One region of the Plantactinospora sp. BB1 genome, then DNA from elsewhere that is predicted to be linked to it. Evidence: predicted binding sites of a transcription regulator. Region 1 holds the regulator's gene; each other region holds the start of a gene.
The links. The regulator HrcA, encoded in region 1, represses chaperone genes, less so after heat shock. The targets are predictions, from matches to a motif close to GGTTNGCACNCTCNNNNNGAGNGTGCNAACC.

Region 1 (9,510 bases):
CCTCCGCAAGACCCGCAGCCCGGCGCTCGGCCGTCGGATCGGCGGCGGCCATCCGGGGGTACGCAGGGCAGCGAGCCTTTGACACACGGCAACGAAACGGTCGAAAAATGGGGGAGTCTGTGGCGATCTGACCGTTTGTGCAATCACTGCCAGTTAGTGATCGTTCCGGGAAGCAACAGAATCGCCGGCGGATCAGTCCGCGAAGGCGGCTCAGTCGGTGAAGACCTCGGCGACCACCTGGTGCGGTGTCGGCGGTACGCCCTTGACCGGCGCCCAGGTGCCGCCGTCCGCCGTCCACTGGAGGTCGCCGAAGCGCACCGTCTTCACCCCGTGGTCGTCGGCGTGCGACACCAGCCAGTGCGCGTAACGCCAGCCCACCTGCGGATCCGTCGTCGGTACGGCCAGACCGGTCAACTCGGCTGGTACCGAGGTCTCCAGCCGGCCCCAGTCGAGCTTCAGCCCGGCGGTCAACGCCACCGCCGCCGCGTTCCCGCGCATCGCCGGCTCCCGGCCCACCGTGCAGGCCACCGCGCCGGTGGCGTTGCCGAGCAGGGCCCGGGTCAGCACCTCGGACTCGTCCGCCCACTGCTGGTACGCGTTGGGGAAGGCCGACCGCTGCACCCGCTGGGCCGCGACCGTGACCTCCATCTGCTCCCAGCCCCGGACCCTCTTCAGCGCGTTGTAGAACCTGGTCGCGGCGTAGCGCGGATCCCGGATCTGCTCCGGCGTGCCCCAGCCCTGACTCGGCCGCTGCTGGAACAGCCCGACCGAGTCCCGGTCGCCGCCGGCCAGGTTGCGCAGCCGGGACTCCTGGAACGCGGTCGCCAGGGCCACCACCACGGCCCGCTCCGGCATCTTGCGCCGGATGCCCACCGCGGCGATGGTGGCCGCGTTCGCCATCTGCTCGGCGTTCAACGTGACACGGCCGTCCGCCTCGACCACGCAGCCGGGGGCGGCGCTGGGTAGCGGCAGCTTGTGCCCGAACTCCCGGGCACCCAGGTAGACGCCGAATCCGGCAACCGCCGCGAGCGCCACGCCCGCCGCCACCACGGCCCGAGTCCGCACCGCCACCCCCTGCCCGATAGTCGGACACAGCCTACTTCGACCGCCCAAAATCCGGACCGGGTCACGGTCGGGTCAGCGGCCGGCCGGGCCCGAGTCAGCTACCGGGTACCCACCGGGCGGGCCGTTTCTCCCCGAACGCCGCAACACCCTCGCGCCCCTCCTCCGAGTGGAAGTACCGCACCGAGAGGTCGCGCAGCCGCGCCAGCTCGGCCCGGAAGCTCTCCGTCGAGCCGCGCCGGAGCAGCTCCTTCGCCCCGGCCAGCGCGCCGGGGGCACCCCGGACCAGCGCCAGGCAGTACGAGGCGACCGTCTCGTCCAGCGCCTCGGCCGAGGTGACCGTGGTGACCAACCCGATCTCGGCCGCCCGACGGCCGTCGAAGGTGTCCCCGGTCAGATACAGCTCGGCGGCGGCCCGTGGCTGCAACCGGGGCAGTACGGTCGCCGAGATCACCGCCGGGATCACCCCGAGCCGTACCTCGGTGAACGCGAAGGTGGCCTCCTGGGCGCAGATCGCCACGTCGGCCGCCGCGATCAGGCCGAGGCCACCGGCCCGGGCCGGCCCGCCGATCCGAGCCACCACCGGCTTCGGGCACTCCCAGATCGCCGCGAGCACGTCACCCAGCATCGCCACCGGCACCGTGCCCTCGCGGTACGCCGCCGCCGTCTCCTTCAGGTCCGCACCCGAGCTGAAGACCGGCCCGGTGTGCGAGAGCACCACCACCCGGACGTCGTCGTCGGCCGCCGCCGCGCCCAGCGCGTCGAGCAGTTGACCGAGCAGGGCGCTGGAGAGCGCGTTGCGGTTGCGCGGGCTGTCCAGGGTGAGAGTTGTCACTCCGTGCGTGGTAGACACCCGGACGAGCGGATCAGGGGCTGAGGTCATGCCGGCACACTAGTCCCATGCCTGGAGTGCTCCCAGCGGGCGAGCCCGTACCCGTCGACGGGGCGCTGCCCGCCGCCGCCCTGGCCACGGTGGGTGACCGCGGCTTCGGCGTCTACGTCCACGTGCCGTTCTGCGCCAGCCGCTGCGGCTACTGCGACTTCAACACGTACACCGCGACCGAACTCGGCGGTTCGGCGGGCCGGGACGGCTACGCCGACCAGGTACTCGCCGAACTGCGCCTGGCCGACCGGGTGCTGGCCGATCGGCCGCCGGCCCGGGTCGACACGGTCTTCGTCGGCGGCGGTACCCCCACCCTGCTGCCCCCGGACGACCTGGCCCGGATCCTGGACGGCATCGACCGGACCTGGGGACTTGCCGCCGACGCCGAGGTCAGCACGGAGGCGAACCCGGAGTCGGTGACCCGGGAGTCGCTCAAGGCGCTCCGGGCGGCGGGCTACACCCGGATCTCCCTGGGCATGCAGTCGGCCGCCCCGCCGGTGCTGGCGATCCTCGACCGCCGGCACACCGCCGGCCGGGCCACCGAGGCCGCGCAGGAGGCCCGGGAGGTCGGCTTCGACCACGTCAACCTGGACCTGATCTACGGAACGCCGGGGGAGCGGGCCGAGGACTTCGCGGCGTCGCTTCGGGCGGTGCTGGCCGCCGGGGTCGACCACGTCAGCGCGTACGCCCTGATCGTCGAGGACGGCACCCGGCTGGCCGCCCGGATGCGGCGCGGCGAGCTGGCGTACCCGGACGACGACGTGGCGGCGGACCGCTACCTGGCCGCCGAGGCGGCGCTCTCGGCGGCGGGTTTCTCCTGGTACGAGGTCTCCAACTGGGCCCGTACGCCGGCCGCGGCCTGCCGGCACAACCTGCTCTACTGGACCGGCGGCGACTGGTGGGGCCTCGGCCCCGGCGCGCACAGCCACGTCGGCGGGGTCCGCTGGTGGAACGTCAAGCACCCGTCGAGTTACGCGGCCCGGCTGGCGGCGGGGCACTCCCCGGGGCAGGCCCGGGAGGTGCTCTCGGCCGAGGAGCGGCGGACGGAGGAGGTGCTGCTCGGGCTCCGGCTCGCCGCCGGGCTGCCGCTGTCGGTCCTCGACGACGCCGGTCGGGCGGCTGCGGCCGGAGCCTGCCGGACCGGTCTGCTGGACGGGGCGGCGTACGACGCGGGGCGGGCCGTGCTCACCCTGCGCGGCCGGCTGCTGGCCGACGCGGTGGTCCGGGACCTGCTGCCCTGATCCGACCCGTTTCGACCCCGGATGGCGCGATGGCCCGCGCCGGAGCCGGCGCGGGCCGTCGCGGAGACGGTTCGGGCGTTACTTGATCATGCGGATGGTCATCGGGTACCGGTACAGCACGCCCTCGTTGGCCTTCATGCCGGCGATGACCGAGAAGATCAGCACGATCACCCAGGCGATCAACGGCAGGAAGAACAGCACGATGGTGCAGGTCCCGACGATCAGCGAGACGATCGAGATGATGCCCCAGGTGATCTGGAAGTTGAGCGCCTCGACCGCGTGTGCGCGTACGGTCGGCGACTCGTTGCCCTTGGCGAGCAGCGCGACCAGCGAGGCGATGAAGCCGACCACGATGCCGCCGAAGTGCGCGATCAGGGCCCAGGTCTTCTCGTCGCTGTTGGCGTAGCCGGACGGTGCCGGGGCGCCGTACGGGTTGCCCGGCGGCGGGTAGCCACCCGGCGGCGGGTAGCCGGCGCCCGGGTACCCACCCGGGGGCTGACCGCCGGGGGGCGGGTAGCCGCCACCGGGAGGTGGGTAACCGCCGGCCGGCGGGTAGCCGCCGCCGGGCGGGGGATAACCGCCACCGGAGGTCGGATAGGTCCCGCCACCTGACGTCGGGTACGTCCCGCCACCGGAGGTCGGGTACGTCCCCGCGCCCGAGGTCGGGTACGTCCCGCCGCCCGAGGTCGGCGGGGGCGTGCCGGGCGCACCGTACTGCGGTGCGGCGGGCGGGGGGTACCCCTCGCCTGGTGTCGGGTATTGGCCCGGATTCATCGGGGTGGTCGGGTCCTGGGGCGGACCGCCGTATTCTCCGGGAGGGCGAGGCGGTTCAGTCATGGAGGTCACGGTAGGACTCCCGATCAACCAGCGCCAGCCGCCCCCCGAATCGAATCTGGACAATGGCCGACCGTACCTGCTAGGTCCACCGGGGTAGGGTGTGCTGGCAAGCCTGTTGTCCAGGTTCGGATATCCCCTCCAAACGATCATCGCGCCGGGTACGCCTTGGTCGTAGACTGGCACTCGCTACAGTCGAGTGCCAGGGCGGACCTGGCCCGACCGTCGTGGTCGCCCCGGTCGTTTCGCCCAGCCGGGGCCGGGACGTCGCAGGGAGGTGAGGATGGGTCTCGACGACCGCAAGCTCGACGTGCTGCGCGCGATCGTGGAGGACTACGTCGCCACCCAGGAGCCGGTCGGCAGCAAGGCCCTGGTCGAGCGGCACCAACTCGGGGTCTCCCCGGCCACCGTCCGCAACGACATGGCCGTGCTGGAGGAGGAGGGCTACATCCGGCAGCCGCACACCAGCGCCGGCCGGGTGCCCACCGACCGTGGTTACCGGCTCTTCGTGGACCGGCTCTCCCGGGTCAAGCCGCTCACCCCGGCCGAGCGCCGGGCGATCGAGCGTTTCATGGTCGGCGCGGTGGACCTCGACGACGTGGTGCACCGTACGGTCCGGCTGCTCGCCCAGCTCACCCGGCAGGTGGCCGTGGTGCAGTACCCGAGCCTGGCCCGCTCCGCCGTCCGGCACCTGGAACTGGTGCCGATCTCCACCACCCGGCTGATGCTGGTCATGATCGCCGACACCGGTCGGGTGGAGCAGCGGCTGGTCGAGCTGCCCATCCCGATCACCGCCGACGACGTGACGGACCTGCGCCGGCTGGTCAACGAGCGGCTCGTCGGCAAGAAGCTGGCCGACACCCCGCCGCTGGTCCAGGCGCTGGTCGAGGAGGTGCCTCCGGGGCTCCGCCCGGCGATGACCACGCTCGCCACGGTGCTGCTGGAGACCCTGGTCGAGCGGCACGAGGAGCGGATCGTGATGGCCGGCACCGCCAACCTGACCCGGGGCGGACTGCTCGACTTCCAGGGTTCACTGCGACCGATTCTCGAGGCGCTCGAGGAGGAGGTCGTTCTGCTCAAGCTGATCGGCGAGGTGGAGCCGAACACCCTCCAGGTGCGCATCGGCGACGAGAACGAGATCGACAACCTGCGGGCCACCTCGGTGGTCAGCACCGGATACGGTCCGGGTACGACCATCGTCGGCGGACTCGGCGTGTTGGGGCCCACTCGGATGGACTACCCGGGCACCATCGCCACGGTGCGGGCCGTGGCACGCTACGTCGGCGACGTGCTGGCGCAGAACTGACCACCAAGCTCACCCCTGACGACCGGCGGACGGTAACGCGAGACAGACATGAGGACACGGAACGCAGTGGCCAAGGACTACTACGGGATTCTCGGCGTCAGCCGGGACGCCTCCGACGACGACATCAAGCGCGCCTACCGCAAGTTGGCGCGGCAGTACCACCCGGACGTTAATCCGGATCCGGAGGCACACGAGAAGTTCAAGGACATCAACGCCGCGTACGAAGTCCTCTCGGACGACCAGAAGCGGCAGATCGTCGACCTCGGTGGCGACCCGCTGGCTCCCGGTGGCGGCCCCGGTGCCGGCCCGGGCGGTGCCGGCGGGCCGTTCGTCGGCTTCCAGGACATCATGGACGCCTTCTTCGGCGCGGCGGGTGGCTCCCGGGGGCCGCGTCCGCGTACCCGGCCGGGTGCCGACGCCATCCTGCGGCTCGAACTCGACCTGCACGAGACGGCCTTCGGGGTCGAGGCGCCGATCGCGGTGGACACCGCCGTGCTCTGCACCACCTGCACGGGGGCCGGCACGGCGCCCGGCACCCACCTGGCCACCTGCGAGGCGTGCGGCGGGCGGGGCGAGGTGCAGTCGGTCCAGCGCACCTTCCTCGGCCAGGTCGTCTCGTCCCGGCCGTGCACCGTCTGCCAGGGGTACGGCACGGTCATCCCGCACCCCTGCCCGACCTGCGCCGGGGACGGCCGGGTGCGTACCCGTCGCTCGCTGACCGTCAAGATCCCGGCCGGGGTCGAGGACGGCATGCGGATCCGGCTGGCCCAGCAGGGCGAGGTCGGCCCCGGCGGCGGTACTGCCGGCGACCTCTACGTCGAGATCCACGAGCGGCCGCACGACGTCTACTCCCGCAAGGGCGACGACCTGCACTGCCGGGTCACCGTGCCGATGACCGCCGCCGCACTCGGTACCCGGCTGACCATCAAGACGCTGGACAGCGAGGAGCCGGTCGACGTCAAGCCGGGCACCCAGCCGGGCTCGACGCTGCGGCTGCGGGCCCGGGGAGTGCCACACCTGCGCGGTACCGGCCGGGGCGACCTCTACGTGCACCTCGACGTGCGTACCCCGACCAAGCTCGACGCCGAGCAGGAGCGGATGCTGCGCGAGTTCGCCAAGACCCGGGGCGAGGAGGTCGCCGAGCTGACCAAGCAGGGCGGCTTCTTCTCCCGGATGCGCGACGCCTTCAACGGCCACGCCTGACGGCCACGCCTGACGGCCACGCCTGATTGGCGCGTCGTCCGGCCGGCGAGCCGTGCCGGCCGGACGACCCGCTAACCTGCTCGCCGTGAGCGCGCCGCTGTTCCTGGTCGAGTCGTTGCCGCCGGACGACTCCGTCACGCTGGACGGTCCGGAGGGGCACCACGCGGCGACCGTGCAGCGGCTGCGTACCGGCGAGGAACTGCTGCTCGCCGACGGACGCGGCGGCACCCTGACCGCCGTGGTCACCGCCGTCGGCCGGGGCACCCTGACCGCCGCGGTCACCTCCCGGCGGTACGTCGACCCGCCCGACCCGAGGCTGGTGGTGGTGCAGGGCATCGCCAAGGGCGACCGGGCCGAGCTGGCCGTGCAGGCGATGACCGAGGTCGGGGTGGACGAGATCGTGCCCTGGGCGGCGGAGCGTTCGGTGGCGCAGTGGCGCGGCGACCGGGGCGCCCGGGCCCGGGACCGCTGGGCGGCGACCGCCCGTGAGGCGGCCAAGCAGGCCCGCCGCGCCTGGCTGCCGACGGTCGCCGGCTCGGCGCAGGCGCCGGACGAGTCGACCCGGGCGGTGGCCCGGCGGGTCGCCGAGGCGGCGGCCGGTTTCGTGCTGCACGAGGAGGCGCGGGCGCGGCTCGGCACCGCCGACCTGCCGCCCTCCGGCGACATCGTGCTGGTGGTCGGTCCCGAGGGAGGCGTGTCGCCGGCCGAGTTGGCGACGCTCACCTCGGCGGGTGCCGTACCGGTCCGGCTCGGCCCGGAGGTGCTGCGTACCTCGACCGCCGGGGTCGCCGCCCTCGCCGTCCTCTCCACCCGCCTCGGCCGATGGTGACCCGCAGTTCAAGATTCTTGTAGATCTGCGGTCAGCTCCGAACCACAGATCTACAAGAATCTTGCGGGAAGGGGTGGGTCAGCGGTCGAGGGTTGTGGACTGGCGTATGTCGGCGATGCTGTGCGCCGCCTCGACCCGGTAACGGCCGGGGCGGGTCTGCCAACCGTCCCGCTCCCAGACCTGGAAGATCCGGGCCGGCAGGGGCACCCGGACCGTCGCCGCCGCTCCGGGAGCCGCCTCGGCAGCGGCGAAGCCGGCCAGCCAGCGGACCGGACGGTCCGGCTCGGCGGCCTCCGGGCCGACGTACACCTGCACCACCTCGCGGCCGGGGCGGCGACCGGTGTTGCGGACGGTGACCACCGCGACCGGCCCCTCCGCCCCCTCCTCGACGGTCAGCGACTCGTACGCCCAGTCGGTGTAGCCGAGGCCGTGCCCGAACGGGAAGAGCGGTGCGGCCCGCCAGCCCCGGTAGCCGACGAAGATCCCGTCGGTGTAGTCGAGCACCCCGTCGACCGGGGTGGTGGAAAGCGCCGGGCAGTCCTCCGGGCGGCGTGGCCAGGTGGTGGGGAGCCGTCCGCCCGGTTCCGCCCGGCCGAGCAGCACGTCGGCGAGCGCCGCCCCGGCCTCCTGCCCGGGAAACCAGGTGAGCAGGATCGCCGCCACCTCGTCGGCCCAGGGCATCAGCACCGGGGAGCCGGCGTTGACCACCACCACCGTCCGGGGATTGGCCGCCGCGACCCGCCGGACCAGCTCGTCCTGCCGGCCGGGCAGCGTGAGCGTGCTCCGGTCGAACCCCTCCGACTCGACCTCCTCGGTGGTGCCGACCACCACCACCGCCACGTCGGCGTCGGCGGCGATCCGGACCGCCTCGTCGAGCAGGGCGTCGTCCGGGGCGACCGCGGGCTCGGCGTGCCCGAGGGTGACGGAGACGAAGCCCGGGTGCTCGCCGTCGACCATCCGGCGGGTGAGCCGTACCTCGACCGGCTCACCGGCCCGTACGGCGATCTCGAACCGGCGCTCCACGGTGGCCCGGAAGACGGTGCCGGGCTCCTCCGACGGCTCGTAGAGCGGGCCGTCGAAGATTTCCGTGCCGTCCACGGTGAGGGTGAGGACCCCGAAGCCCTCGACGGCGAGCCGGGCGGTGCCGCTGCGCAGCGGCGTGTGCACGGCGGCGAGTTCGATGCTGACCAGCTCCTCCGGCGGCAGCCCGTCGGGCAGCTCACCCATCCAGCGCACCGTCGCCCGGTCCAGCTCCGTCCGGTAGCGCTCCCGGCCGTCGGCGTCGCGCAGCGTCGCGGTGATCGGCGTCCAGGCCACCCCGCCGGCCGCCGGCAGCCGGAGCCGGGGGTCGGCGCCGACCGCGTGGTCGAGGTCGGCCTCGGGCAGCGCGGCGGTCAGCCCGGCGAGCGGGGAGATGGCGTGCGGCGGCACGACCAGCGCACTGCCGCCGCCCTGGATCTGCGCGTCGTCGGCGAGCGCGCCGAGCACCGCGACCCGGCGCAGCTGACCCGGATCGAGCGGCAGCAGGTCGCCGTCGTTGCGGGCCAGCACGAAGGAGCGGACCGCGACCGCGTGCGCCAGGGCGGCGCCGTCCGGCGGGCGCGGCCGGTCGGCGGGGGCCACCGCCGGGGGTACGCCGTCGAGCAGCCCGACCCGGCCGGCGAGCCGGAGCACCCGGCGTACCTTGTCGTCCACCTCCGTCTCGGCGACCGTGCCGGCCCGGACGGCGGCGACCAGCGCGGCGCCCCACGGGTCCCCGGCGGCCGGCATCACCACGTCGAGGCCGGCGTTCGCGGACGCCTCAGTGCTCCTCGCCGCCGTCCAGTCCGAGACCACGATCCCGTCGAAGCCCCACTCCCGCTTGAGCAGGTCCCGGAGCAGGCCGGCGTGCTCGGTCATGGTGTGCCCGTTGACCCCGTTGTACGCCGCCATCACCGCCCAGACCCCGGCGGCGACGATCCGTTCGAACGGGGCGAGGTAGAGCTCTCGGAGCGCCCGTTCGGAGACCCGGACGTCCACGGTCATCCGGTCCGTCTCCGAGTCGTTGGCGACCAGGTGCTTGACCGTGGCCCCGACGCCGAGGTCCTGTACGCCGGTGACGTAACCGACGCCGATCTCGGCACTGAGCAGCGGATCCTCCGAATAGCACTCG
Region 2 (9,510 bases), 2.3 Mb from region 1:
AGGTACTCCGGCGCCCCGGCCAGCGGGGAGCCGAGCAGCGGCTCGGCGTCGACCATCTCCAGCAGGTGGGTGGTGAGGTTGCCGTACCGCTCCAGCAGGTGTTCGACCACCCCGGCCTGTACGCCGTGCCGGCGGGCCAGGTCGGCCCGGTCCCGCCACAGCGCGGCGTAGCCGTCGGCGCCGACCAGCGGCAGGTCGGCGGTGCGTGAGGCGCGTACCCCGCCGAGCCGGCGGGCGGCCCGGTCGACCACGTCGGCGGCCATCACCCGGTACGTCGTGTATTTCCCGCCGGCCACCAGCAGCAGCCCGAGCATCGGCTCGTAGACGGCGTGTTCCCGGGAGAGCTTCGAGGTCGAGTCCGCCTCGCCGCTCAGCAGCGGGCGCAGCCCGGCGTAGACGCCCTCGATGTCGGCGGTGGTCAGCGGCCGGTCCAGCACGGTGTTGACCTGGTCGAGCAGGTAGTCGATGTCCCGGGCCGAGGCCGCCGGGTGGGCCCGGTCGAGCCGCCAGTCGGTGTCGGTGGTACCGATGATCCAGTGCCCGCCCCACGGGATCACGAAGAGCACCGAGGTCGGGGTACGCAGGATCAGTCCGGCCTCGCCGGTGATCGCCGAGCGGGGCACCACCAGGTGTACCCCCTTGGAGGCCCGTACCCGCAGGCCGCGCCGCACGCCGACGTCGCCGAGGAGTTCGGACATGTCGTCGCTCCACACTCCGGTGGCGGCGATGACGGTGCGGGCGCGTACCTCGAACTCGGCGTCCGGGGAGCCGGGCGGCGCCTCCATGTCCCGGACCCGTACCCCCGTCACCTCGCGGGCCTGCCGGAGCAGGCCGACGACGCGGGCGCTGTTCACGGTCGCCGCGCCCAGGCTGGCCGCGGTGCGGGCCAGGGTGACCACCAGGCGGGCGTCGTCGACCTGCCCGTCGTAGTAGCGGATCGCCCCGGAGATCGCGTCGGCGCGGAGGCTCGGGAAGGTGCGCCGGGCTCCCTCCCGGGTGAGGTGCCGGTGCAGCGGCATGCCCCGCCCGCCGCCGAAGATCCCGGCGAAGGCGTCGTAGGCCGCGACCCCGGTGCCGTAGTAGGAGCGTCGCCAGGCCCGGCCGGCGAGTCCGGCCGGACCGCTGCCGGGCGGCAGCGGCACCAGGATCGGCACCGGGCGCACCAGGTGCGGTGCGAGCCGGGTGGCGAGCAGGCCCCGCTCGGTCAGCGCCTCGTGGACCAGGTGGAACTCCAGTTGCTCCAGGTAGCGCAGCCCGCCGTGGATCAGCTTGCTGGACCGGCTGGAGGTGCCGGAGGCGAAGTCGCGGGCCTCGACCAGGGCCACCTTGAGCCCTCGGGAGGCGGCGTCGAGTGCCGCCCCCGCGCCGGTCACCCCACCACCGATGACGAGTACGTCGAAGCGCTCGCTCCGCAGCCGTCGTAGGTCGGCGGCGCGGCGGGACGGGGAGAGCCGGCTGGCCTCGTTCCGGGAAAGGCTGGGGTCACGCACCCGTCCACGGTAGCCGTACCGGCGCCCGGAGCGAGCTCTGCGGGTGTCACTTCCGGCGGGGCCGGCGGCGGAGCGCACCGAACCGGAGGCGGAGGGCCGACCGCGGTCGTACCGTGGCGGCCGAGGTCGGCGGTGGGCGGGGCCGCGCCGTACTGTTCGGTGATGCAGGATGGTCCGCCACCACCGCCCGACGAACCCTCCGCGCTGCCACCGCCCCCACCGCCGCCGGTTCCGGGCCAGCCGTCGCCGCCGGTGGCCCCACAGCAGCAGCCCTGGCCGGGAGCCCCGCAACAGCAGCCCTCGCCGGCAGCCCCGCAACAGCAGCCCTGGCCGGGAGCCCCGCAGCAGCAGCCCTGGCCGGGAGCCCCGCAGCAGTCCTGGGCCGGCGGGCCGCACCCGGGGTGGCCGGCGCCGCCGGTCCGACCGGCGCCGGCGGCCGGTGGCGGGGTCTGGCCGGTGGTCGCCGCCGCACTGGTCGGGGTCGGGGCGGTCGGCGCGACCGTCGGCGGCCAGACCGTCGGCTGGCTCGTCGAACAGGTGCTGCTCGTCGCCGGCCTGGACCGGCAGGACTGGCTCTGGCCGGTGACCGGTGTCGTGACCGCGCTGCTCGTCGGGGTACCCGCCGGACTGCTCGCCGCGCTGCCCCGCTCCCCGGCCGTCCGGGCGGCCGGCCGGGCCTGGCTGCTCGGCGCGATCGCCCTCGGCGGGCTGGGACTGCTCCGGGCGGTACCGCCCACCCTGCCGGAGGTCTACCTCGGCGGGCTGGCCGGGGCGGCCGGAGTGGGCGCCCTGCTGGTCCGGCGTTTCGGCGGCCCGGGTCGGCGGTCAGCCGGCCGGCCGGGACAGGTCCGGGCCGAGCCGGCGGCGACCGGCCTGGCCGTGGCCGGTGGACTCGCCCTGCTGCTGCCCTGGGTCTGGCTCGGCGCCCTCGGTGGCGTACTGGAGACGCTCTGCGGGCTGCTCGCCTCGGCCGCGCTGGGCTGGCTGGCCGCCACCATCCTCGATGGAGGGTTCTGGGCCGGCTACGAGCGGCCGGCGACGACGCACGGCGGCGGGTCGGCGGCGGGTCACGGCGGCGGGTCGGCACCGGAGCGCCCGGTGGGCGGGGCGCGGCTGGTCCTGGTCGGCGGGCTGGTGGCCGGGGTGACGCTGGCGCTGCTCGCGGGCGGGATCGGCCAGTCCGGGGCGCAACTCGGCGCACTGCTCCTCCTCCCACCGGCCGGCTTCGCGCTCGCCGCCCTCCGGGTGACCTCCCGGCCCCGACCGACGGCCGGGGCGACGGCCGGGACGACGGAGCCGCAGGCGCGACCGGTCGGCTCCGCCCCGGTCGGTTGGCTGGTCGGCATCGCCGTCGCCGGGCCGCTGACCCTGGTCGACCCGGAGGAGATCACCCTGCTGCTCTCCGGCGCCCGGGACGTGCCGTTCTGGGCCGCCGTCGCCGCCGCCGGCTCGCTCGCCGTCGCGGTCCTGCTCGGCATCGGGTACGGGGTCGGCCTCGGTCGCCCCACCGCACCCGTACCGCGCCGCCCGGTCGCCGCCGCCGTGGCCGGAGTCCTGCTGCTCGCCACCGGTGCGGTGTACGTCGGACTCGGCTCCCCCGGCTGGCACGGCGAACGGCTCTTCGTGGTACTCCGGGAGCAGGCGGACCTGACCGGCGTGGCGGCGCAGACCGGTCCGGCCGGTCGGCAGGCCCGGGGCCGGGAGGTGTACCGGAGACTCGTCGAGACCGCCGAACGGTCCCAGGCGGACCTGCGCCGGGAACTGGACCGGCTGCACCTGGAGCACACCCCGTACTACCTGGTCAACGGCGTCGAGGTGCAGGGCGGCGCGGCGGTACGGGCCTGGCTGGCCCGGCGCGGAGACGTCGACCGGGTACTGGTCAGCCAGCGGTTGCGCCCGCTGCCGGCCGGCGGGTCACCGAGGCGTGGCGACGAGCCGGCGCCGGCCGTACCGAGCTGGAACCTCGGCCTGATCGGCGCGGACCGGGTCTGGTCGCAGCTCGGCGTGGACGGCTCGGGCATCGTGGTGGGTGGTTCGGACTCCGGCGTGGACGGCCGGCACCCGGCGCTCTCCGCCGGCTTCCGGGGCGGCGACGACTCCTGGCACGACCCGTGGAACGACTCCCGCTCCCCCACCGACCTGGGCGGCCACGGCACGCACACCCTGGCCACCGCCGTCGGCGACGAGCGGGTCGGGGTGGCGCCCGGAGCGCAGTGGGTCGGCTGCGTAAACCTGGACCGGAACCTGGGCAACCCGGCGCGCTACCTCGACTGTCTCCAGTTCATGCTGGCGCCGTTCCCGCCCGGTGCCGACCCGTTCACCCAGGGGCGCCCGGATCGGGCACCCCAGGTGCTCAGCAACTCGTGGGGCTGCCCCGAGATCGAGGGCTGCGCCCCGGAGACGCTCCAGCCGGCCACCTCGGCGCTGGCGGCGGCCGGGATCTTCTTCGTCGCCGCCGCCGGCAACACCGGTTCGTTCTGCGGATCGGTCGACGACCCGCCCGCCCCGTACCCGGACGTCTTCACCGTCGGTGCCGTGGACCGGCAGCGCCGGATCACCTCCTTCTCCAGCCGTGGCCCGGCACCGGGCGGGGTACCCAAACCGGACCTGGTCGCGCCCGGCGCCGACGTGCTCTCGGCGCTGCCCGGCGGCGGGTACGGCGTGCTCAGCGGCACCTCGATGGCGGCGCCGCACCTGGCCGGGGTGGTCGCGTTGATGTGGTCGGCCAACCCGGCGCTGGTCGGCGACCTGGAGACGACCCGACGGATCCTGCTCGACACCGCCGGACCGGCCGACCCGACCGACCCGTCGGGGCTGAGCACCGACATGTGCGGCTCGGAACGGAACGTCACCGGCGCCGGCCTGGTCGACGCGTTCGCGGCGGTCGGGGCCGCCCGGGAACTCGGCCGGTCCGGCCGGTAGCCGGCGTCCGGGGCGTGCCCGCCGAGCCGGGCCGCGTCGGTTCGGGCGGGCTCGGTTAGGGTCTGCGGCTGTGAGCGTCGAGCCGTCCTTCACCGAGTTGACCGACGACCAGCTACCCGCCGTGGTGGAACTCTGCCGGGTGGCGCTGGACCTGCCGGAGGACTCGGCCGAGGCGGCCGAGATCGTGGCCCGGCTCCGGGACGACTCCGCGCTGCCGGGCGCCGCCGGGCCACGCCGGACCGTCGGGGTCGCCGCGTGGCAGCAGGGCCGGCTCGCCGGGGTCGCGCTCGGCTCGATGGCCGACCGGGGTCCGGATCCGACCGCCGGCCACCTCGACCTGGTCGCCGTGCGCCCGGACCGGCGACGGCAGGGCATCGGCCGGGCCCTGGTGACGCGGCTGGAGCAGGCGCTCGACGGGCTCGGCGCGACCCGGGTACGCGTCGCCGGCAACCCGCCGCACTACGTCTGGCCCGGCATCGACGTCCGGTACACCCCGGCGATCTGCACCGTGCTGGCCCTCGGCTACGCCCCGGAGGGCACCGCCTGGAACATGACCGCCGACCTCTCCACCGAGTCCTCTCCGGCGCTGCGTTCCACCGAGGCGGCCGAGCGACGGCTGGCGGAGCAGGGCGTCACGGTACGCCGGGCCGAGCCGGCCGACCTGGAGCTGCTGACCGGGTTCGCCCGGTCGACCTTCGGTGGCAGTTGGGACGTCGAACTGCTGCACTCGGTCGGTCGGCAGGGCGCCGGCTGCCACCTCGCGGTCCGTACGCCGGCCGGGGGCGGGGCGCCGGAGTTGCTCGGCTTCGCCGCGTACGGCTCGTCCCGGCCGAGCTGGTTCGGGCCGATGGGTACGGCGCCGGCCGCCCAGGGCCTGGGGATCGGCGGCGTACTGCTGCGCCGGTGCCTGCGCGACCAGCGGGCGGCCGGGCACCTGCGGGCCGAGATCGGCTGGGTCGGCCCGGTGCCGTTCTACGCGGGCAGCGCCGGGGCGCGGATCGAGCGGGTCTTCTTCCTCTACGCCAAGCAGCTCTGACGGCCGGCTGTCGGGCGGGCGGTCCCGGCAGCGGTTCACATCGATACCGCGCCATTTGCCCGTGTGACCGGCCCGGGCCTCCTACCGTTTCCGGTGGAGGAGGAAGTCATGGCAGAAGACGACGAACCGGTCGACGATCTCTCGGTCGCCTGGGCCCCGACGGCGGACCTCTCCACGCCCGGTCCGCCGGCCCGGTTCGACTACGGGGACGCCGACCAGCGGGCGGAAATGGCCGGGGCCGAGGGCATCCCGCCCGAGGAGGTAGTGGCACCGGTGGACGCGCCGATCTCCGTCCGGGAACCGTTCAGCCAGGCGGAGAAGCGACGCAACCAGCGGCGGATGCCGACATGACGAAGGGGCGGACCGCTGACGCGGCCCGCCCCCACGACGTGGAGCCTGGACTCAGAAGTCCATGTCCCCGCCGCCCGGCGCGGCCGGGGCAGCCGGGGTCTTCTCCGGCTTGTCCGCCACCACAGCCTCGGTGGTCAGGAACAGGGCCGCGATCGACGACGCGTTCTGCAGCGCCGAACGGGTCACCTTGGCCGGGTCGATGATGCCGGCCTGGAGCAGGTCGACGTACTCACCGTTGGCCGCGTTGAGGCCGTGCCCGGCGTCCAGGTTGCGAACCTTCTCGACCACGACGCCGCCCTCGAGGCCGGCGTTGACGGCGATCTGCCGCAGCGGGGCGTCCAGCGCGATCTTGACGATCTGCGCGCCGGTCGCCTCGTCGCCGGCCAGGTCCAGCTTGTCGAAGGCGGTCTTGCCGGCCTGGACCAGCGCGACACCACCACCGGGGACGATGCCCTCCTCGACGGCGGCCTTCGCGTTGCGCACCGCGTCCTCGATGCGGTGCTTGCGCTCCTTCAGCTCGACCTCGGTGGCCGCGCCGACCTTGATCACCGCAACACCGCCGGCCAGCTTGGCCAGGCGCTCCTGCAGCTTCTCGCGGTCGTAGTCGGAGTCGCTCTTCTCGATCTCGGCGCGGATCTGGTTGACCCGACCGTTGATCTGGTCGGCGTCGCCGGCACCGTCGACGATGGTGGTCTCGTCCTTGGTCACCACGACCTTGCGGGCCCGGCCCAGCATGTCGAGGCCGACGGCGTCCAGCTTGAGGCCGACCTCCTCGCTGATCGGCTGCCCGCCGGTCAGGATGGCGATGTCGCCCAGCATGGCCTTGCGGCGGTCACCGAAGCCCGGCGCCTTGACGGCGACGGACTTGAAGGTGCCCCGGACCTTGTTGACCACCAGGGTCGCCAGGGCCTCGCCCTCGACGTCCTCGGCGATGATGGCCAGCGGCTTACCCGACTGCATGACCTTCTCGAGGATCGGCAGCAGGTCCTTGACCGTCGAGATCTTGCTGTTGACGATCAGGATGTACGGGTCGTCGAGCACGGCCTCCATCCGGTCGGGGTCGGTCATGAAGTACCCCGAGATGTAGCCCTTGTCGAAGCGCATGCCCTCGGTCAGCTCAAGCTCGAGCCCGAAGGTGTTGCTCTCCTCGACGGTGATGACGCCTTCCTTGCCGACCTTGTCCATCGCCTCGGCGATGATCTCGCCGACGCTGGTGTCACCGGCGGAGATGGAGGCGGTGGAGGCGATCTGCTCCTTGGTCTCGACGTCCTTGGCGAGCTTGCTCAGCTCCTCCGAGACGTTCGCGACGGCGGCCTCGATGCCCCGCTTCAGGGCCATCGGGTTGGCACCGGCCGCGACGTTGCGCAGGCCCTCACGGACCAGCGCCTGGGCGAGGACGGTCGCCGTCGTCGTGCCGTCACCGGCGACGTCGTCGGTCTTCTTGGCGACCTCCTTGACCAGCTCCGCACCGATCTTCTCGTACGGGTCCTCGAGCTCGATCTCCTTGGCGATGCTCACACCATCGTTGGTGATGGTGGGGGCGCCCCACTTCTTCTCGAGCACGACGTTGCGGCCCTTCGGGCCCAGCGTCACCTTTACGGCGTCGGCGAGGGTGTTCATGCCCCGCTCAAGGCCGCGGCGCGCCTCCTCGTCGAACGCGATCATCTTGGCCATACGGCGTTGTCCTCCTGGACACTCACGGCCGCCGGAGCCTTGCCGACCCCGACCTGCCGCCTGATTACGCACCTTCGGACGTCACTACGGCACTGGCGGACGGGGCTCGCCGGCACCCGCAGGGGTGCCCGCCGTGCTCCGTCGCGCTGTGCGACAGTGACGTCCGCCGGCCGGGCCGGACAGCCCGCGACGACCGGCCATGTGCCGCGCACCCGCTCCCGGGCCCGCGACCGTGGCCCTACCGCCCCGACCTTGGCACTCACGGTGTGCGAGTGCCAAACACTTGTTTAGCACTCTCCCCTGCCGAGTGCAAGCGAGTGAGCGGGTCGGACCGAGCCGTGGTACCGGTCCGGGCGCGGCCGGAGTACGGCGGGCGGCCGGTACCCGAACCGGAGCGGAACGGCAGCCGAACCAGCGATGTCGGGCTCGGCCCGTGCTCGACGGGCGGGACGTCGACCGGTTCCGGCATCAGGTGGCCGCCACCGGGAGCAGCCGACGAATCCGGGCGGTCCCGCCCCGCCGGCCGGCACGGCCCGATCAGCCGCTACCCCTTCCCCGGCAACAGACCCGCGCCAGCCCGCCGTCCACCGGCACCGAATTGCGCGGTTCTCGCAATCGGGAAAAGTCCCGCAGGGCGCGGTCGAGTCGCCCCGATCGGGACACCGTCGCGTTCCGGACCGCGGACCCGGGACCGGTTCCCGACCGCACACCGCCGGGGTGACGATTCGTCTCGGCAACCCCGGAAGATCCTCCGGGAGAAAGCGACGGAGGGCGCGACCGGGCGCCACACATGGGCACCCGGAGCCGGGTGACCGGCCCGGCTACTCGACCGTCGGCACCCCGATCCGATCGGCACCCGAAAAGGCCGAACACGCACGGGTACTCGACACGGGGACCCGCCGGGCCGCAGACCGCGATCACCGATAGCGGCGTCGAACGGTGGGGGTCCGGAACGGGCCGGAAACGGTCCCGGCCACGGCGGGGCGGCGACCGGGTGGTGCGGAACGGGGACGAACCCGAGGAGCGGCGGGCCGACGGCCCGGCAGCTCAGGCGATGACCCGGACCTTTTCCGCCTGCGGGCCCTTCTGACCCTGGGCGATCTCGAACTCGACGCGCTGACCGTCGTCAAGCGCCTTGTAGCCGTCCATCTCGATCGCGGAGAAGTGGACGAAGACGTCCTGCCCACCATCGACCGCGATGAAGCCGTAGCCCTTTTCGCTGTTGAACCACTTCACGGTGCCCTGCGCCACGGTGCACTTCCTTACTTCGGTCGCGTCGGAGCTGCCCGAGCTCCGGCGACGCCGTATGCCTGCCGGGGCCGCCGAGTCGCTTTCCCCGAATGGATCATGCAATTGAACGGGATCCAACGAATCGAGCGGCCGAACCCGCACCGTACACCAAGGTCGGGTGGCAGCGCACTAGGCCAAAACGGTCACCGGGCGGGCAACCGGACGGTCGTTTTCCCGTCTCTCAGCCATTGGCGACCATCGCTGCCCAGGTCAACCCGCCCGCACCGAACCCGGCGGCGGCCCCGTCACCCGCCGAAACTGCTCCCCGTACGGCGTGCGACGATGGCCGGCGTGCCGGCTTCCATCCCGCAGACCACCACCGGGCCGCGCTCCGAGCACCCCACCGACCGCCCCGGGACGACCGCGCCGGACCGGGCCGCCCGGACGACCGATTACGGTCTCCGGCCAGCCGTCGAGGTCCCACCGGTCCGCCGGGTACGCCCCGGTGACGCCGCCCGGGTCCGGGCGATCCGCCTGGAGATGCTCGCGGACTCGCCACTGGCCTTCCTGGAGACGCTCGCCGACGCGGCGGCCCGGCCGCACTCCGAGTACGCGGCCCGGATCGCCGGGATGTCAACCGGGCACCGGACGGCGGCCTTCGTCGCCGAGGTCGACGGTCGGGTCGTCGGGCACGCCGGTGGGCAGGCCGCACCCGGCCAGCCGGGCCTCACCGTGGTCTTCGCCGTCTACCTCAGCCCGGCCTGGCGGGGCAGCGGCCTGCTGGCCGCCCTGGTCGAGGCGGTGGCC
Region 3 (9,510 bases), 2.5 Mb from region 1:
GGTGGCCGGGCACGACCACAGCGAGGAATCGCTCGCCCGGCAACTCGCCCGGGCCGAGGACACCGCCCGGGACATCATCGCCGCCGAGCGGGCGGTCGCCGACGGCACCGACCCGGACGAGGCATTTCCGGTCTCGCCCGGCATCCGGTGCGGCTGGTGCGACTACCGCCGCAGTTGCCCGGCCGGTGCCGACGCCCCCGAGCGCGAGCCCTGGGCGGCGGTGGAACGCGCCCTCGTGCCCGTCGAGCCGGGCGACGGCGGGCACGCCGAGACGGCGTGACGCGCCGACGGGTGCCTCGCCCGCGTTCCGGTTCCCTCCGGCCAATGCCGCCCGTCCGACGGCGGGCGGCGGGCGGCGGGTTGTTCTGGGCGCGGCCGGGTCGCTGGGCGCGGCCGTGATCAGTCGTCGGTGGCCCTGCGCGACTGGCAGCTCGGGCAGAGGCCCCAGTAGGTGACCTCGGCCTCGTCGACCTGGAAGCCGTACGCGGTCACCGGGTCGAGGCAGGGTGCGGAACCGACCGCGCAGTCCACGTCGGCGATCTCGCCGCAGCCCCGGCAGACGACATGGTGGTGGTTGTCGCCGACCCGCGCCTCGTACCGGGCGGGTGACCCGGCCGGCTCGATCCGGCGGGAGAGCCCGGCCCGGGAGAGCGCACCCAGTACGTCGTAGATCGCCTGCGTCGAGACCGAGTCGAGGCGTTGCCGGACCCGCTGGGTGATCTCCTCCACCTCCAGGTGCCCACCGGCGGCCAGCACCTCGAGTACGGCGAGGCGCGGCCGGGTGACCCGAAGGCCCCTCGACCGGAGCAGTTCCTCGCCAGTCATCCCACTATCACAGCACGTCGATGGGGACCCAACAAGGCGGATGCGAGTCGATCGTGGCGCCCGCCACACGTACCCGGTGTCGCACCCGAGGTGGAACCCGGCTGAACCGCCCCGGCTCGATCCCCGTGTACCGGTATAGGTCGCGGATGACGTGATCGAATTTTCGTACCGTCCGTTCGCTCCCGTCGGGAGCGGTAGCAAGGAGGCGTCGGTGTTCAGGGAAGTCATGGGTCTCCCCGCACACGCGTTGCTGGTGCACGCGGCCGTCGTCTTCGTGCCGCTGCTCGCGCTGGTCTCCACCGGGTACGCCGTGCTGCCCCGGTTCCGCAACCGGCTCGACTGGGCGGCGGCGGTGTTGGCGGTGGCCGCGCCGGTCGCCGCCTTCTTCGCGGTGCAGTCCGGTGAGGAACTCCAGGAGGTACTGACCGCCAAGGGCTACGGCCCGGAGATCCTGCAGAAGGTGGTGGAGCACCAGGGGTACGGCGAACTGACCCTCTGGTGGAGTCTCGCCCTCGGCGTGGTGACGCTGGTGCTGCTGGTGGTGACCAGCCCCCGGTTCACCCGGGAGCGGTCCCTGCCGGGGTGGCTCAACCTGCTGCTCGGCGCGATCGTGGTGGTGCTCGCCGCGCTCAACGTCTGGTACGTCTACCTCACCGGGGACACCGGCGCCGAGGCGGTCTGGCAGGGCGTCCTCTAGCGGGGCGTGCTGCGGTCCCGGCCGCCGGTCGTCAGAAGAGGGCCCGGGAGCAGAGCAGGCACATCAGCACCAGTACCACCGCGCCGCCGACCATGCCGACGCCGTAGGTCAGCGTCCGTGCGCTCCCCTCCTCGGCGTCCAGCGCGGCATGGTCCTGGCCCGGCAGTGGCCGTGGCGGCGCCGGCTGTACGTGCAGCGGTGGGCGCCAGCCCGGCGGCGGGGTGATGCTCGGCGGCGGGCCGGGATAGTGGATCTCGGGTACCGGTGGCGGCGCCGGGGACCCTGCCGTGGACTCCGGGGCGTCGGCGGGCGGTCCGGTGGGTCGACGCCAGAAGGCGTCATCGGCGGAGTTCCCGCTCTGCGTCGTCACGCTGTCCGACGCTACCAACCCGAGCCCTCCGCGGCCCCTCGCCCGCGGTCACCGACGGAGCCGTCGACCCGGCGCCCCGGGTACGCTTGCCGGGTGTCCGGGACGGAGCAGCAGCACAGCACGAGCGGCGGGCGGGACGACGAGCGGCCGGTCAGGTCGACCGGTGACCGTCGGGTGCCGCCGGAGCAGTCGGTGGACGACACCGACCGGGGCTGGGGCGAGCGGCCGGACTCCAACGACGAGCGGCTACTCGCCGATCGGCCACCGCACTGGGGCTGACCGCCTGCCCCCTCCGGCACCCGTCGACGGGCTCCGGTCGCGACGCGGCTACGCGCGAACGATGATCGCGAAGCGGGTGGATTCCGGCATCCCGACCGCCCGGTGGGCCTGGTCGGGGCGGAGCGCCAGGTAGATGGCGCTGGCCGCGCCGTCGGTCTGGCCCGGCCCGAGTACGTCGAGTACCAGCACCCGGGTGGCCAGTACGGTCGGCTTCGGGGACCGGCCCGCCTGGTCGCCGCCGGGCGCCGCGAGGAGATCCACCCGGGCTCCCGGCCGGGCCACGGTCAGCGCCGCCGGTTCGGCGAGCCGGATCGGCACCCCCACGGTCCCCTCCGGCACCGGCACCCCGCTCGGCGCTGCCGGCGCACCCGGCGACCCGCTCCCCGCCGGGCTCGCCCCGGCCGGCCCGTCGGACCCCGTGCCGGCGACCGGCGCAGCGGACCGGGACGGACCGACCTCGCCCCCGGTGGGGCCGGCCGACGGCGCGGGACAGGTCGAGGTCGGCTCCCGCAGGTAGAGCGCACCGAGCGCGAGCGTCACCAGGGCGACCACCAGCAGCCAGCGCAGGATTGAGCCGGCGCCGGGGCGTGTCCAGCGGGCCGGGCTCAGCGTGCCGTCCCGACGGGTGGGCGTACGGTCGAGCGCCACGGCGAACCTCCCTCGCCCGGCGACGCCAGCGAGGTCGGCGCCGTCCGGTGCGCAGCAGGCTAGGCGAGGTCGGCCCGGGGAGGCGGCGGAAAACTCACAGCCTGTGGATAACTCGGAGGGCTGTGGATAACTCCTCGGAACGCGACGGCGACGTCGACCCCCGACGAGTCGGGCGAGGGCGGCAGGTCGGCGGCCGTCAGGTCGAGCTGGTCGAGGAGGAGGAGGCCGCCTTCGGCTTGCCGGCGGACCCGCTCGACGCGCCGTTGGCCGAGCCGGAGGCCCCGCCGCTGCCGGACGTGCCGGACGTGCCGCCGCCGGTCGAACCCGAGTCGCCGCCGGAGCCGGTCTTCGCGGAGTCGCTCTTCGACGAGTCGGACTTGCTCGCCGCGGAGCCGCCACCCTCCGAACCGTTGCTCCGGGAGTCGGTCCGATAGAAGCCGGAACCCTTGAAGACGATGCCGACGGAGTTGAAGAGCTTGCGCAGGCGACCCTCGCACGCCGGGCACTCGGTCAACGGCTCGTCGGTGAAGGACTGCACCGCCTCGAGCTGGTGGCCGCACTCGGTGCAGGCGTACTGGTAGGTGGGCACGTTCCCCTCCGGATCTTGCAGCCTGTTGGCACTCGACGTATCCGAGTGCCAATGGTGCGGCATCGTACCCGTTTTCGTCCAGCCGAAGTGTCCAGGCCGACGCCGGGCGGGACTCCGACCGGCCGCCCGGCAACGCGAGCAGCGGGAGCCGTCAACCGGCCCCCACGTGCTCGAACCCGCCGGAAGGGGTGATCACGGCGCGTACCGGACGGTCATGATCCATCGCCGGCACCGAGTCGACCAGTTCGCCGTCGTGCAACAGCGCCACGGTGAGAGCGCCGGGCGCGACCCGGGCCAGGGCGCGGTCGTACGAGCCGCCGCCGCGACCGAGCCGGAGACCGCGCCGGTCGACCGCCACCGCCGGTACGACGACCAGCCCGGCGGAGCCGATCGCACCCGGACCGAGCCGGTCGGTACGGGGCTCCCGCAGCCCCCGACCGGCCGCGACCAGTGAACCCGGTCCGGCGTACGGCGCCCAGTCCAGGTCGAGGTCCGGGCGGAGTACCGGCAGCAGGAGTCGCCCGGCCGGTCCCAGCGCGGCGACCAACTCGTCCGGCAACCCGGCCCCGCCCGGCTCGCTGCCGACCGGAACGTAACCGGTGATCAGGCGTGGTCGTACCCGCTGGACCAGGGCACGCAGCTCGGCCCGGAGGCGCTCGGCGGCGGCCAGCCGGGCCGGAGCCGACAGCGCCCGGCGCCGGGCCAGCACGGTGGTCCGGAGCGCGATCTTGCGCGGACCGACACCTTCATCCGAAAAATCCGGCACGTAACACTCCCGGGGCCAGGCCGGTTAACCAATGCGGTTGGGTCAGCATCGCAGCATCGGGTGCCGAGCTTCCGGGGGGATGAGTGACGCTGCGCGGACGGTTGACCACAGCTTTCCTCGCCGTCGTGCTCGGGCCGGTGCTGCTCGGCGCGCTCTCCGTCGCCGGTACGGTCGCCACGGCAAGCCGCCACCAGGCCGAACACCGGCTCAACCTCGCCGCCGAAGCCGTCCGTACGTCGGTCGGCGCGCTCTGTCGACAGTTGCACGCCACGGCTGGAGCGCTGGCCGTACTCGCCGATCCGACCAGCCGGACCGGCGCGGCGGGCGAGGTGGTGACCCGGGGGCTGGCGGACGCGGTCGTGATCCTCGGTTCGGCCGACACGGTCGAGTTCGTCACTCCGGCGGCACCCGCCCGCCCCTGGGCCTCCTGCGACGGCGCCGCCGGTACCGGCCCGGCACCCCGTGCCCTGGCGGCCCGGGTCGAACTCCGGGACGGCTCGGGAGCGGTGACCGGCGCGGTCTGGACCGCACAGGCCCTCGACGCGGCGTTCGTCCGCCGGCTCGCCAGCGCCAGCGGAACGGCGGTGACCCTGCTGCGCGAGGTGCCCGCGCCGGCCGTGACCTCCCCGGGGCCGTCGCCGTCGGGCTCGGTCCCCGAACCGGATCCCGTCCCCGAACCGGATCCCGTGCCCGAACCGGACCCCGTTCCCGAACCGGGGCTCGCGTTTCCGGTGCCCGGACCCGTCGGCAGTGCCGCGCCGCACACCGTCTCCTCGTCGGTCTCCTCGTCGGCCGGTTCGTCGGCCGGTTCGTCCGCCGGAACCGCGGCGCCCGGCGGCGCAGTTCCGGACGCCGGACCGCAGGGGGCCGAGTCACCGAGTACCGAGTCGACCGGTTCCCGGGCGGCCGTGCTCGCCGCCGCCCGGCGGATCTCCGGGGACAAGGTCGTCCAGGCGAACGGGGGCCGGTACGTCCGGCGGGTCGGTCCGGCACCCGGTCAGCCGCTACCGCTGGTGCTGTCGGTACCCCGGGACCCGCCGATGACCCGGTACGGCCCCCTGGCGATCGTCGTGCTCCTCGCCGGGGTGTTCGCGGTGCTCGCCGCCGGCCGGCTGGCCCGGTCGACCACCCGGCCACTGGCCGAACTGGCCCGGGCCGCCGACCGGGTCGCCGAGGGTGACCTGGCGACCCGGGTACCGGTCCGGTCCCCGGACGAGGTCGGCCGGCTCGCCGACAGCTTCAACCGGATGACCCGGGAGGCGGAGTCCTACCTCCGGGCGCTGGTGGTCAGTCGGCACCAGCTGCGCGAGCAGCTCGCCGTGCTCGGCGACACCCTGGCCAGCTCGCACGACCTGCACCGGATCTTCGAGTTGCTGCTCCGGGCCGCGATGGCGGCGACCGGGGCCCGGGCCGGCGTGGTGCTGCTGCTCGACCCGAGGACGGGAGTCCTGGTCAGCCAGTGCACCGAGGGTCTCGACCGACGCGGTGTCGGGCTCGGCCCACCGGCATCGGCGACCGGCTACGGGGCGGCGCCGTCCGGTAGCGGGGCGGCGTCGTCCGGCACACCCGTCCCCGGCGGCCCGGCGGACGCCGGGACGGCCGGCCCGGCCGACGGCGGGACAGCCGGCCCGGCCGACGGCGGGACAGCCGGCGCCGGGGCCGGCGGGGCGGCGGTTCCGCCGGGCGGCGGGGCAGCCGGTCCGGGGCCCGCTCGGGGGAGCGGGTCGGTGGGCGCGGACCGGGGCCGACCGGCCGACGAACGGCGGCGGCACGGCGATCCACCGGCGCTGCGGGTACCGCTCGGCAAGGGACTGCTCGGCACGGTCGTGGCCACCGGTGAGCCGCGCCGGGGCCGGCTGGACCGGGACGGTCCGCGTCTCTACGGCCGCGAGCCGCGCTGCCGGACCTACGTCGCGGTGCCGCTGCCGTCCTCCGGTACCGCCGGTCAGACGGGGTATCCGGGGGCGGAGCCGGGGAGCGGTACCCCGCCGCTGCGCCCGGCGACCGCCGCCGGCTGGCCGGGTACCGGTGCCGAGGCGGGTACCGCCCGTCCGGGGCTGACGTTCGGGGTGGGACGGGTGCCGGTCAGCGGGCGTACCCCGGTCGGCGTACTGGCCCTCTACGACCGGCTCGGCGCGGACGAGTTCGACGACGTCGACCTGGTCACCCTGGGTACCTTCGCCGACCACGCGGCGGTGGCGGTGGAGAACATCCGGATGCACGAGGAGGCGCAGCGGCTCTCCCTGACCGACCCGCTGACCGGGCTCTGGAACTACCGCTACCTCAAGGAGTCGATCCGGCGGGAGATCGAACGGGCCAGCCGGTTCGGCCGGATGCTCAGCGTGCTCGCCCTCGACCTCGACCGGTTCAAGGAGGTCAACGACACCTACGGGCACGCCGCCGGGGACGCGGTGCTGGCCGAGTTCGCCCAGCGGATCCGGGGCGCGATGCGGGAGGTGGACCTCGCCTTCCGGCAGGGCGGCGAGGAGTTCGTGGTCCTGCTGCCGGAGACGGATGCCCGGGGCGCGGCGACGGTGGCGGAACGGCTCGGCGCGGCCGTCCGGGAGACCCCGATGGCGATCCGTCCCCGGCCCGGCGCGGTCGCCCCGGTCCGGGCCCTAGTCTCGGTCACCGTGTCGATCGGGGTCGCCGTCTATCCCGACCACGCCGCCACCGGCCCGCAACTGCTGGTCGCGGCCGACGAGGCGCTCTACGCGGCGAAGGCGGCGGGCCGCAACACGTACCAGATGGCCACGGCCAGCCACCCGGCCACGCCCGGCGGCCGACCGACCGTCGAGGAGATCCCGGTCCGGACCGGCGCGGCGACGCCGGACGACGGGCTGCCCTGGGCCGGCGGCCGGCCGATGCCCGGCGCGGGCGGCGGCTGGCCGACCCGGGCGGGGCGGTCGGCCGGAGACGGACCGGTCACCGCGGACGGCGGCCCGGACGGCGCGTTATCCGGGCCACAACCGCCGCGCCAGGGCCGTGGCCGATAGTCTCGCGACATGCCGGAGAACGCAGCCACCCCAGCCAACTCCTCGACGTCGACGGCCGGACGACGGGCGGTGAAGGCGGTCATCCCCGCCGCCGGCCTGGCGACCCGGTTCCTTCCCGCCACCAAGGTGGTGCCGAAGGAACTACTGCCGGTCGTCGACCGTCCGGTGTTGCAGTACATCGTCGAGGAGGCTGCCCAGGCCGGTATCGACGACGTGCTGCTGATCACCGGCCGGGGCAAGACCGCGATGGTCGACCACTTCGACCGCCGGCCCGACCTGGAGGCGCGGTTGGAGGAGAAGGGCGACCCGGAGCTGCTGGCGGCGGTGCGCCGGCCGGGGGAACTGGCGCAGATCTACACCTGCCGGCAGCCGGAACAGCTCGGCCTGGGCCACGCCGTCGGGTACGCCGAGACGCACGTCGGTGACCAGCCGTTCGCGGTCATGCTCGGCGACGAGTTCGTGAACCTCTCCGAGCCGCTGCTGCCGGCCATGCTGGACCTCCAGGCCCGGACCGGCGGCATCGTGCTCGCCTTCTTCGAGGTGCCGCCGGAGGAGACCAAGCGGTACGGCATCGCGTCGGTGGCGCCGGCCGACAGCAGCTTCGCCGACCTCGGCGAGGTGGTCGAGGTGACCGGGCTGGTGGAGAAGCCGAAGCCGGAGGACGCGCCGAGCAACCTGGCGGTGCTCGGCCGGTACGTGCTGCCCAGCGCGATCTTCGAGGCGATCGGGCGTACCGGAAAGGGCAGCGGCGGGGAGATCCAGCTCACCGACGCGATGGGTCTGCTGCTCAAGGAGGGCATGCCGGTGCACGCGATCGTCTACCGTGGCACCCGCTACGACACCGGCATGCCGCTGGGCTACCTCCAGACGGTGGTGCAACTGGCCTGCGAGCGCGAGGATCTGGGTGCGGAGTTCCGGCAGTGGCTGGGCGAGTTCGTCGCCTCCGACGCCGGCCGCCGCACATGACGGCCCCCGGTGAGGTGACGGTGTGACAGCGACGGCCGATGCCGAGGCGGCCGCCAACGAGCTGACGCCGCTCGCCGACTACCTGGGCAGCGTGCTGCGCAGGCTGCGGGCGCTTCCCCCGCTCGACCTCGACCTCACCCAGGCGTACGGCAACGTGCTCGCCGAGGACGTCGTGGCGCCGCACGCCTATCCGGCCTTCGACCAGGCGGCCATCGACGGGTACGCGGCGCGCTGGGAGGACATCTCCGGCGCGGGGCGTACCGGCGGGGTGGCCGGCGGTTACGGCCCGAGCCGGCTCGGCGACCCCCGCCCGGTACGGCTCAACGTCGTCGGCGACCTCGGCGCGGCGAGTTGGCGGCCGGTGCGGCTGACCCCGGGAGCCTGCTTCTCGGTGGCGGCCGGTTCGCCGCTGCCGATCGCCGCCGACGTGGTGGTGCCGGTGGAGTGGACCGACCAGGGCATGGCGGCGGTGGAGATCTTCCGGACCCCGAAGCGCGGCTACGGGCTGCGCCGGGCCGGGGAGGAGCTGCCGGCCGGTACCCTGCTGGCCCGCTCCGGCTCATACATCTCGCCGGCCCTGGTCGCGGTCTTCGCGGCGACCGGCATCGGGCACGTGGTGGTCCGGCCGAGTCCCCGGGTGGTGGTCGTGGCGACCGGGGACGAGCTGGTCGACGTCGGCCGGGCCAGCCAGCCGGGGCAGGTGGTCGACATCAACTCGCACGCGCTGACGGCGGCGGCGGCCGAGGTGGGCGCGCTGGCGTACCGGGTGGGCATCTGCGACGACGACCCGGAAGGGCTGCGCGGGCTGCTGGAGGACCAGACCCTCCGGGCCGACCTGATCATCACGACCGGCGGTACCGGTGCCGGACCGGGTGACATGATCCGCCGGGTACTGTCCCGCCGGGACGGTGGTCGGGCCAGCGCGGTGACCTTCATGGAGGTCGCCCTCTATCCCGGAAGCGCCCTCGGATTCGGTACGGTCGGAGCCGAGGAGGTGCCGGTGGTCTGTCTACCCGGTGAGCCCGGCGCGGCACTGATCGGCTTCGAGGTGCTGGCGAGGCCGGCGATCCAGTTGCTGGCCGGGGCCGAGCCGGTGTTCCGGCCCAGCGTCCGGGCACACCTGCTGGAGACGGTCTCCTCGCCGTCCGGGCTGCGGGAGTTCCGGCCGGCGCACGTGGCCGAGCGGCGCGGCGGGGGCTACACGGTGCAGCCGCTGCGCGGTGGGCCGTACACGCTCTCCGGGCTGGCCGAGGCGAACGGGCTGATGGTGCTCGGCGAGCGGGTGACCAGCGCGGCGGCCGGCTCCACGGTGGACGTGCTGCTGCTGGACCGGCGCCGGTGACGAGGCTGCCGCGCTGGCCGACCGCTGCCGGA

Region 2: groL (chaperonin GroEL) is a predicted target of HrcA. The motif match lies at 7,724-7,754, and genes of this name have one in related genera.
Region 3: C6W10_RS09220 (FmdB family zinc ribbon protein) is a predicted target of HrcA. The motif match lies at 3,432-3,462, and genes of this name have one in related genera.

What each region holds. Positions count from the first base shown of each region.
Region 1 is NZ_CP028159.1:7,990,785-8,000,294, reverse strand. It holds gene C6W10_RS35135 (hypothetical protein) at 211-1,071, opposite strand; gene C6W10_RS35130 (enoyl-CoA hydratase-related protein) at 1,160-1,945, opposite strand; gene hemW (radical SAM family heme chaperone HemW) at 1,963-3,186, shown strand; gene C6W10_RS35120 (DUF4870 domain-containing protein) at 3,265-4,023, opposite strand; gene hrcA (heat-inducible transcriptional repressor HrcA) at 4,304-5,326, shown strand; gene dnaJ (molecular chaperone DnaJ) at 5,393-6,529, shown strand; gene C6W10_RS35105 (16S rRNA (uracil(1498)-N(3))-methyltransferase) at 6,615-7,358, shown strand; gene C6W10_RS35100 (glycoside hydrolase family 3 C-terminal domain-containing protein) at 7,437-9,510, opposite strand, start outside.
Region 2 is NZ_CP028159.1:1,921,762-1,931,271, reverse strand. It holds gene C6W10_RS08185 (glycerol-3-phosphate dehydrogenase/oxidase) at 1-1,490, opposite strand, end outside; gene C6W10_RS08180 (S8 family serine peptidase) at 1,653-4,412, shown strand; gene C6W10_RS08175 (GNAT family N-acetyltransferase) at 4,483-5,448, shown strand; gene C6W10_RS08170 (hypothetical protein) at 5,557-5,799, shown strand; gene groL (chaperonin GroEL) at 5,851-7,473, opposite strand; gene C6W10_RS08160 (cold-shock protein) at 8,521-8,724, opposite strand; gene C6W10_RS08155 (GNAT family N-acetyltransferase) at 9,232-9,510, shown strand, end outside.
Region 3 is NZ_CP028159.1:2,132,702-2,142,211, forward strand. It holds gene C6W10_RS09190 (RecB family exonuclease) at 1-280, shown strand, start outside; gene C6W10_RS09195 (Fur family transcriptional regulator) at 400-825, opposite strand; gene C6W10_RS09200 (DUF2231 domain-containing protein) at 1,037-1,522, shown strand; gene C6W10_RS09205 (hypothetical protein) at 1,554-1,892, opposite strand; gene C6W10_RS09210 (hypothetical protein) at 1,986-2,171, shown strand; gene C6W10_RS38450 (flagellar biosynthesis protein FlgA) at 2,220-2,819, opposite strand; gene C6W10_RS09220 (FmdB family zinc ribbon protein) at 3,016-3,408, opposite strand; gene C6W10_RS09225 (5-formyltetrahydrofolate cyclo-ligase) at 3,560-4,174, opposite strand; gene C6W10_RS38455 (diguanylate cyclase) at 4,276-7,170, shown strand; gene C6W10_RS09235 (UTP--glucose-1-phosphate uridylyltransferase) at 7,180-8,136, shown strand; gene glp (gephyrin-like molybdotransferase Glp) at 8,159-9,478, shown strand.